3 regions of the Paenibacillus sp. HWE-109 genome follow, and region 2 is predicted to be linked to each of the others. Evidence: riboswitches for the same ligand, from Rfam matches in the RefSeq annotation. Region 2 holds a riboswitch; each other region holds the start of a gene.
The links. Region 2 has a riboswitch for thiamine pyrophosphate ahead of LOZ80_RS27045 (thiamine phosphate synthase). Riboswitches for the same ligand answer to the same signal wherever they lie in the genome.
Positions count from the first base shown of each region.

Region 1: linked by a shared signal. The riboswitch ahead of LOZ80_RS33235 (ECF transporter S component) and the one ahead of LOZ80_RS27045 (thiamine phosphate synthase) in region 2 are both predicted to bind thiamine pyrophosphate.
Region 3: linked by a shared signal. The riboswitch ahead of LOZ80_RS09370 (ABC transporter substrate-binding protein) and the one ahead of LOZ80_RS27045 (thiamine phosphate synthase) in region 2 are both predicted to bind thiamine pyrophosphate.

Region 1 is NZ_CP091881.1:7,729,477-7,732,750, reverse strand. It holds gene LOZ80_RS33240 (ABC transporter ATP-binding protein) at 1-679, opposite strand, end outside; gene LOZ80_RS33235 (ECF transporter S component) at 684-1,280, opposite strand; TPP riboswitch at 1,379-1,488, opposite strand; gene LOZ80_RS33230 (methyl-accepting chemotaxis protein) at 1,546-2,991, opposite strand; gene LOZ80_RS33225 (DUF3105 domain-containing protein) at 3,202-3,274, shown strand, end outside.
Region 2 is NZ_CP091881.1:6,325,741-6,329,014, forward strand. It holds gene thiS (sulfur carrier protein ThiS) at 1-127, opposite strand, end outside; gene thiO (glycine oxidase ThiO) at 111-1,328, opposite strand; gene LOZ80_RS27045 (thiamine phosphate synthase) at 1,329-1,949, opposite strand; TPP riboswitch at 2,062-2,160, opposite strand; gene LOZ80_RS27050 (bile acid:sodium symporter family protein) at 2,315-3,274, shown strand, end outside.
Region 3 is NZ_CP091881.1:2,330,446-2,333,719, reverse strand. It holds gene LOZ80_RS09380 (ABC transporter permease) at 1-59, opposite strand, end outside; gene LOZ80_RS09375 (thiamine-binding protein) at 59-349, opposite strand; gene LOZ80_RS09370 (ABC transporter substrate-binding protein) at 393-1,409, opposite strand; TPP riboswitch at 1,623-1,731, opposite strand; gene LOZ80_RS09365 (YnfA family protein) at 1,796-2,122, opposite strand; gene LOZ80_RS09360 (VOC family protein) at 2,169-2,588, opposite strand; gene LOZ80_RS09355 (patatin-like phospholipase family protein) at 2,609-3,274, opposite strand, start outside.

The DNA.
Region 1 (3,274 bases), 1.4 Mb from region 2:
TCCTATATGCCTGGAATATTTGCTGCGGAGGACCATCCGCCAATAGCTCTCCATTTGGAGCCATCACGATGATGCGATCAATCAGATCGAGCATTCCGCTGATTTTATGCTCCACGATCACCAGTGTCTTATCGGAGCTGATCTCGCGGATAGTGTCCCATACTTGCCGGGTCCCTTCCTCATCGAGAAGCGCGGTCGGCTCATCCAAGAACAGCACCTCAGGCTCCAACGCAAGCACACTCGCTATCGCCAGCCGCTGCTTCATCCCTTGGGACAACTGACCGATTAACGTATGCGTATCCGCCAGATCCAGCCCCACTAACTGGAGATAGTAGGCGATCCTTGCAGGCATTTCTTCGCGCGGCACTTGCAAATTTTCCAGTACAAAAGCAATTTCCTCATCCACATACGGCATGCAGAACTGGGTATCCGGGTCTTGAAAAACATACCCCCATCTGGTCGGTGTGCGAATTTCTTCCGCTTTCAGCGGGATTTCGATAATATCAGGGACAATCCCGCTGAGCACTTGAAGCAGTGTTGATTTGCCTGAACCGCTTGGCCCCAGCAGCAGCACTTTTTCCCCTGGCTCAATAGAAAAGGAAACCCCCTGAAATAACAGGGGGGCGTCTTCTCCGGGATATTTTAGCCTAAGATTGGTAACTCCTATTCGCTCACTCATCGCATTACCCCAGTACGTCGTAATCTTTCTTCGAAACAGGTCGAATCAGATTCAGTACTCCTGTGCGTCCTAACGCACTTGCCAAATAGTAAGCGAATACGCCTGCAATCAAGGCGCTTCCCAAGAGACGCAGTCCAATAAACAAGCAATAATTCCAGAACGTCAGTTGATCAATATACCCATAATAGCTGTCAATGAACAGAGACAACACCGCGGATGCGATAGCTGCCAGAACCGTCACGCCAACGTTCACACGACGATATAGGAAGAGTGCAAAGATAAGTTCCGCTCCCAATCCCTGCAAAATACCATAAACAAGCGTAGCTGGGCCCCATGACCCGCCAAACAACGCTTCAATAGTTGCCGCCGCGAGTTCAGCCAGCAGGGCAACCCCCGGTTTGCGAATGACGAGGAAAGCGAAGGTCGCTGCCATAAACCACATGCCATAACCGAGCTGGTCAGCGTGCAGCCCTATGGGCTTTAACATATCGTACACTGGCCCCCAAATGCGATAAATAACCCCAAATACCGCTGCGATCACGATTGTGATCAGAATATCGGTTAATTTTAACCCCTTGCTTGCTGTTGCTTTTTGCGCCATCTGATTTTCGACTCCTTTTCTTGGAACGTTTTTGGTAAATGAGATAGGCGAACACGTAAAAAAAGCCCACCGAATACCGGCAGGCATAAACTTAGTGCTAGGAAAGGCACTTCATTCTCTACGCTGGCATTATCCAGATCAGATTAACGGTCAGTGGCATAGGGCCACTATCTCAGCCTGACTTCATCAAGCACCCGTGTTGCTATTCATTTGGCTTAACTGTAGCTGATTGCCTGCTGTTTGGCAATCCTTTTTTTGGAACCTCTTATTTCTCTATCAAATGCTGCAGGTCATGCGTGAGCCCGTTCAATTGGCGGATGCTATCTACAATATCCTCAACGCGTTTCTGTTGGACTTCCGCACTGGCCAAAACCTGTTCAACCGAAGCTGCAGATTGCTGGGTAATCGCCGCGACGGACGTCATCTCCTCAGCTACGCGCTGCGATGAACTGTGCAAAAGATTGTTCATCTGCTGCAAATTCTCGGCTTGTTCCATTACCTCAGCCGTATTTCTATGGATGACTTCGAAGAGTTGATCCACGCTTTCTGCTGACTTTTTGCCTGATTCTACAGCTGTTTTGCCGATAGCAACCTTCGCAACCGCTGACTCCACTTTATTCTGAATAGAGCCCAGAATTTCCGAAATATCCGTTGATGCCATATGCGCATTCTGTGCCAACTTACGAATTTCATTGGCGACTACCGAGAATCCTTGTCCATGTTCCCCAGCTCGCGCAGCCTCAATCGATGCATTCAACGACAGCAGGTTCGTTTGATTCGCTATTTCGGCAATGGTCGTTACGATATTTCCGATTTTCACATTTTCTTCGTTGACTTCATTCATGATGTCCGATGTTTCCGTCACTATTTCAGTAATATCCTTGATTTTGAGCGCTAAATCTTCCATTTGACTCTTGCCTTCATTCGTCATTTTCGCCGTATCCCGGGATCTGCTGCTCATCGTGTTGGAAGCGGAAGACGTCTGTTCAACCGTCTCATTCACATCTTGAATGGCCGATGTAATGTCCGTGATACTGGTCGCTTGGGAGTCGATACCGATAGAGATTTCTTGGAAAGCAGCTACGACTTCTTCAGTGATTCGGCCTGTCACCGAGGCATTCTCCTGCAGTGTTTGGCTTGATGTGCCAAGCACTTCCGTCGTTTTGCGAACGCCTGTTAAAACCTCTTCCGTCTTAACCCGCGCAAGCTCCGACTCCCTTACACTCTTAGCTACATTAGCCAGCATCCGCGTTCCGATTTGCCCCTGCCCAATAAGTGTAATGATGGTCAAGACATAGAAAACATTAATCGCAATCAGATCGACACTGCCCGGAAGGGTTGAACAGAAATAATTCAAATTGATAAGACCGATTACGCCATTAAGTATCAGTGGCCGAAAGTTCATATACAAGGAAACGAGCGTAAGTCCGAGGTACAAAATAAGGATGCTGGATAGAGCAGGATCATTGGCCATGAAGAAATAGGAAATGACATTAAACCCAATAGCAATGACATACATCGTGTAGGGTACCCAGATTTTTTTCCACACCAGCAAGGTACAAATCAACGCAATCGGTGCCCCATAAGCCAGTAGAATCATAATTAAATCCGGTGATCTGTAAGCGGCTGCAAGACCCAAAACTAAACAGCCCCATAATAGCTTAACCATCAATCCATTTCTTCTATGAAGCTCTAATTTCTGTTCCGACACTTTCGCTTTCTCCCCTTTTTTCTACATAAATAGACATGAATCGCAGTATTCAACAAAAGGGCCGCGAAATCCTCTTTTTTCCAAATAGACCGCCTGTAAAAACTTAACTATGGGCAAGATTTGACTTCCCACCCCCTTTAAAACTACAATATGTAGTGTTGATTGGTTTCATCTATACTACTTATTTTATTTGCAAAGGAGATCATATCTATGGATCATTCAAACATATCAACAGGCACGGATGCTATTGCTATTTTGCTTTATATAGGCTTGGCTTTTTTTG
Region 2 (3,274 bases):
GTAAAATAGCTTGATTATGTTCCACTACGAGCATTTTTTCACCCAAAGCAAAATGCTCGAGCAGCTGGTCAATGGTCCGAATGGTATCCGGAACTTCCACCGATTCACCGTTAATGTGCAGCTTCAATGCTTTGCAGCTCCTTTCTACTTCCGTTTGTTGCTGACAAATGGGACTGGTCCTGCTGCACGACACGCTTGGATACTGCTGAAAAATCCGGGCTAAAAGCGTCCAGCCACGGCTCCACGCCTAATGCCGTTCCCAGTTCGCCAACGACTTGATCGGCAATTACCTTACCGGTAATTGGACTAAGCACAATCCCGTTGCGGTAATGCCCGCATGCCGCATACAGCCCCTCATACTCCGGTACTTTGCCGATGTAAGGCAAGCCATCGGCTGTCTGCGGCCGCAGCCCCGACCAGGCCTTCTCCCACTCCGCAGCGCCGATTGCAGGCATAAGCTGCCTCGCCCGATCCATCAGCTCGGCAAGCCCCGCCATCGACACCTTCCGGTCGTAGCTGTGCGGTACCATTGTTGCGCCGACCAGCAATCGACCGCCAGCTTTAGGGACAATATAGCACCCTGGTGTAAACAGGGTTTTCCTAAGTTCCTGCTTCGGTGTCAGCACCGAGAAGCACTCGCCCTTCACGGGATACATCGGCAGCTCGATGCCGATGCCAGCCAGAAGCTGCCCGCTCCACGTGCCGGCAGCCACAATGACTTGCTCGCTCCATAGCGGACCTTCGCTCGTCATTACGCCGCTGATTCGGCTGCCGTCCTTCAGCAGCGCCTGCACTTGGGCGAATTCTTGCACTTTCGCCCCGAGTACCCTCGCTGCCTGCGCGTACGCCGCCGCCAACCGTGGCGCCTCCACCTGCCCATCCTCTGGCAGGTATAGAGCTCCGCACGTCGCCCCGCTGAGAGCGGGCTCCAGCTTGGCGGCTACGGCTGCGCTCAGCCACTGCGCTTGCTCGCCCGCTGCGAGCTGCAGCTTCTCACGCGCCCGCAGCTCGCGCTCTTGCTCATCGCTGAACGCGACGTTCAGCAGACCCTCACGGACGAGGCCGATGTCGATGCCCGTTAGATCTTTCAGTTCCTCGCTCAGCTGCGGGAACATCGCCCGGCTGTGACGGGCCCACTGGAACAGCGGGCCTGTGTCCGCCATCTCGGACTGCGCGCCGAGCATACCTGCTGCCGCTGCAGAGGCTTCCGTGCCTAACCTGCTGCGTTCCAGCAGGGTAACGGCCTGGCCCCGCTTCGCCAGATAATAGGCAATGGATGAGCCTATGACACCACCGCCGACAATAAGAACATCACTCGTCTGCTTCATTTAACTCACCTCCGTTCGCTCTAGTCCGTATTTGTAAGCCAGCACCGCAGCGACTGGATCAGCCGCTTCCCAGATGCCGCTCATGACCGCTACACCTGAAGCTCCTGCATCCAGGACAGATTGAACACGCCCAGGTGTTATGCCGCCGATTGCGATCACTGGAATGGAGACGCTGCCTGCCACATTTTGCAGTTGTTGCAATCCCCTAGGCTCAGCGCCTTCCTTCGATCTTGTCTCAAAAATATGACCATACAGCAGATAATCCGCGCCCTCTTCTTCTCGAAGCTGAGCCTCTTCCTTGCTATGAATCGATAGCCCAATCCGCTGCACGCCTTTGCAAGAATTCTGGATTGTCGGCAGTGCCGGCGAACGGCCAGGGAGGTGAAGACCAGCGAGTTTCTCTGCTGCCGCTATCCAGGGAAAGCCATTCATGTAAATCCTGTCCGCAGGGATTCCTTTATCAAGCAGAAACTGCAAACCGATGTAATTTTCATCCATAGATCTCGCTTTTTCGCGAATATGGATCGCTGTCACATAGGGATGAATCTCGGCGGCAATGGCCGCCAGCTCCGCCCACGCCAACTTCCCATTCGATATAACGTGCAGCTCATGTTCTGGCATCGAAAACGGCCTCCTTTGTTCAAAAGGTCTAAAAACCACACAAAAAAACCACTTTTCGCAAAGAAAAGTGGTTGTAGGTTGCCGCATAATAAACATGCATAGATGGGGCGCCAATGATCGTTTTCCACTTTCCTCCGCTGGTATGACCCAGTTCAGGTTCGAAGGGTTCAGATTACTCTGTCTCAGCCTCACGGCGCCCCTAGGGATACAAATGTATGCAATTGCTACCTATCATAGCACGTCATCCAGCAGTTGGAAATAGAAACTTTCTATCAGCCCCTATTCTAGTCACAGGCTCTGATTCCTCCTATAATAGGGAGAACGAATCACCCCCTGATGAGCTACACGAAAGGATGTTCACCTAGATGCTGTTGCAATTCAATCGTCAGTTGGAAAAGATTTTGCCTCTTATTACACCCGTCAGTGTTCTTATCGGCGTTCTTTTGGGCAGTCATTTATCCGGCTTCACTTTTTTATCTCCTTGGCTGTTTGCCTTCATGACTTTCTCTGGCAGCATCAGCTCCAGCTTCAAAGAGTTTGTCAAAGTAGTCGTCCAACCGCTGCCCCTCATCACCACACTGCTGATTTTGCATGTCGGTATGCCCCTCATTGCTTTGGGACTTGGACATGCCGTTTACAGTCACGAACCTTTGACGATTACGGGTCTTATTCTCGCAGCAGCGATACCTACGGGTATCACCAGCTTTGTCTGGGTTGCGATTTATCGCGGCAATATCGTACTGACGCTATCCATTATTTTAATGGATACGATTCTTTCCCCGTTTGTCGTGCCTTACACCTTATCGGCTTTGGTGGGTACGAAAGTCCAGCTGGACTCTTTGGCCATGATGAAAGGTCTCTTCTTCATGATCGTGGTCCCGTCATTAATCGGGATGCTGTTAAACCAATGGACAAAAGGCCAGATCAAAGAAAAATGGAGCGGACGTCTCGGCCCTTTCTCCAAAATAACGATGGGAATCGTTGTCGCTATCAACAGCTCCGTGATCGCCCCCTACTTGCGTGATTTCGACGCTGAATTGTTAGGCTTAGCCGGTCTCGTTCTGCTTATAGCTTCGCTAGGCTACATGCTGGGATGGCTGATTGCCAGGCTGATGCGATGGGATCAGGATGTTGTCGTTGCACTCACTTTCAACAGTGGCATGCGTAATATCAGTGCGGGCGCCGTGCTCGCCGTAGCTTATTTCCCGCCTCCTGTGGCGATTCCCGTTGTGCTTGGGATGCTGTTTCAGCAATCATTGGCTTCACTTTTCGGCTATTTATTGAATCGACGATATGCATTGAAGAAGCCTTCATCTAACATAGAG
Region 3 (3,274 bases), 4.0 Mb from region 2:
AGAAGGATGACCACGACAATAGGTGGCCATCCTGCTTTGAACCAGCGTTGCTGTTTCATTATCTGTATTTCTCCGTTAACTTGTCCATCGACGCTCCAGAGGGGTTGAAATATATTTTCACTTGGGAAATAACGTTAGGGCTGCCCATTTCAATCATTGCGGCGTTCATATCCTGAATGATTGCCAGCAATTGATCCAATTCCCCTTCCATCGTTGTTTCCAACGGTGAAACGAAATATTTCACACCAGATTTCGCGATCACCTCAATCGCTCGATCGACATAAGGAATCACATCTTCATTATTTTTCGTTTTAGGAATGATTTGAATACTAACAAGTGCATTAGCCATGGGAATTGCTCCTTCCAATTGATCGTCTGATTTCAGTTCGAGCTTATTTCGCAGCTGCTGGCAAGAAATTGTTCGTAAAAGCAGCGTCTACATCCAGGTTCTTCTCCAGAAGCTTATGCTCCAGCATCCAGTTCGCATAATTTTCCCAGACTGCCCGTTTTTGTTCACCCCAACGCGGGGCATCATCCTGATAACGTGTGCTTAGCCATTTTTGGCTAGCAAGCACAAGCTTTTTATCCAAGTCTGGAACTGCTTTGATCAGAATGTTCGCCGCATCATCTGGCTTGCTGATTGCGAATTGATAGCCCTTGGTCGCTGCTGCCATGAAGGCTTTCACGACTTCTGGTTTTTCTTTGATCATTTTCTCATTCGTTGCCAGAACAGGTGTGTAATAATCCAGTTTATCGGAGTATTTATTCAAATAAATCATATTTAGCGGCTCTCCACGCAGCTCAGCATCCACGCCGGTCCAAGCGTAGTATATCCAGGCAAAATCAATATCACGTTTCACCGCTGTGAAGTAATCAGCTTCACCAATATTAACAATCTTCACTTTGCTCGGATCCGCTTTCTCTGATTGCATGAGGGATTCAATCATAGCATTTTCAGCCGGAGCCCCCCAACCACCGTATGTTTTATTCTCAAAATCCTTGGGCGATTTGATGTTCTTCGCCACCGGCGAAGCAAATCCTGATGTATTATGCTGGATCACTGCGGCAAGCGAAACCAAAGGAACACCTTGGATACGACCTTGTGTAATGCTTTCTTGATAACTAACCCCGAATTCAGCAGCTCCTGAAGCGATCATCGTATCCGCGCCGCCCTCTCCGGGAGCGATGATTTGCACATTCAAGCCTTCTTGTTCGAAAAAGCCTTGATCCTTAGCCACGTACAGTCCCGTATGATTCGTGTTCGGCGTCCAGTCCAAAACCACCTTAATATTCGTCAGTGCCTTGGCCGGTTTGGCCGATTCCGTCGGTTTAACGGCTTCATTGCCACACGCTGCCAACGCGATAGACAGGCTTACCAGCATCCATGGTGCGATTTTCTTCCAGTTCATTCCTAGTTTCCCCTCTCGTCTTTACATCCAACCATAAGAAAAAGCTCCCATTATCCGGGAGCGCCATAAGTAGAAAATGATAAACCCTATCGAAGCTTGACCGAAAGGACGTGCATTTGTGTGAATTCTCTACGCTGGCATTACCCAAGATACAAAAAAGCCGCAAAAGACAAAATCGTCTCGTGCGGCGTATACGTTGACATTAGTACACTAATTAATTGTACTATCATTCTCTGCGCTAGCATTACCTAGATCAGATCGAACGGTCAGCGGTATATCCCGCACTCTCAGCCTGACTAATCAAGCTCCCGGTTGGTGGTTATTCAATTCACATAAGAGAAATATACCCCTACTTATTGAATTAAGCAAGCTTACCTTCTAAATTATTAACTTCTAGGGGCCCAAAGCATAATGGAGACCCCTACAACACAAACAGCAGCTCCGATCCAATCGTACATATCAGGTGTTTTTTTATCAACAAACCATCCCCACAGCACGGCAAGAATGATGAATACACCGCCGTAAGCTGCATAGACTCGCCCAAATGTTGGAAAGCTCTGCAGAGTTGGAATAATACCGTACAAGACAAGGATTATTCCTCCTACAATACCGTACGAGAGTGGCTTGGATTCTCGCAGCCAGAGCCACACCAGGTATCCTCCGCCAATTTCAGCGATCCCAGCGATTACGAAAAGCAGGATAGTTAACAACAATCACGAATACTCCTTTCCAAGAGCAAGTTCCGTTGTACTTAACAGGTTACTCCTTATCATTCCCTAGTAAATTCAACTGCCAGGAAACACCAAACTTGTCCCCAACCCAACCGAATTTCTTACTGAACGGATAGGTCCCGAGCGCCATATAGACTTGACCATCCTGCGATAGTTGAGCAAAAACACGCTCAATCTCCTCTTCCGTTTCGCAATTTACATAAAGTGAAATGGATGGCGTGAACGTAAATGCATGTTTCACACTGCTGTCTATACACATAAACTCCTGTCCATGGATGGAAAACCTCGCCTGCATCACACTGCCCTCCGCTCCCGCTTCATTCTGGCCGTATCGCTTTATGCTGACGATTTCAGATTGATCGAAGACAGAAGTATACAGATTCATAGCTTCTTCGGCCTGGCCAGTGAACATCAAAAATGTTGTGATTTTTTGTTGAGATACGCCCATACGAACAGCTCCTTTGTCGCTTATGTCAATAACCAGTTTTTTAATTGGGAACCCATCCGCTTCGCATCCGAGTAGCCCAAATCATGCAGATCTTCCAATTTCTTCGGGTTCTTCTCCATCCGGCCTACAAGCACTTTGGCAGAAGGACGGATGATGATTGCACTGCCATCAGCTTCCATTTTGGAAATGGTCTCCAAGGTAGCATTGTAGATTTCACTTCGATTCACAAGCACATTCACGAGGCCGTCATATTTCGGATAAAAGCTTTTGGCAAGCCACCGTTGTTTGAATGGACTCTTGCGATATCCTTGTTCTTTGGTCAGCACGATAATGTGTTTCTTATTGCCATCCGCAACTGACTTCTGTACCGGAATCGGATCGACCAATCCGCCATCGAATAACGTGCGGCCTTCGTAATGAATCGGCTTTGCTACAAACGGCAGTGAGCTAGAAGCCTGTACAATAGGCATTGTCTCTTTCATTAACTGATGCTTGGTATAATAGATCGGTTCGCCGGTATGCGCATCCGTCGTTCCAATCGCAAATTGCTGTGTTGAATTATAGAAAGCATCATAATCAAAGGGAACCAATTTATTCGGCAGTTCATTGAAAATGAAATCCATGCCAAAAATACTTTTGTGGCGCACCAAGTTGCGATAACTTAAATACCGATGATCTCCAATATA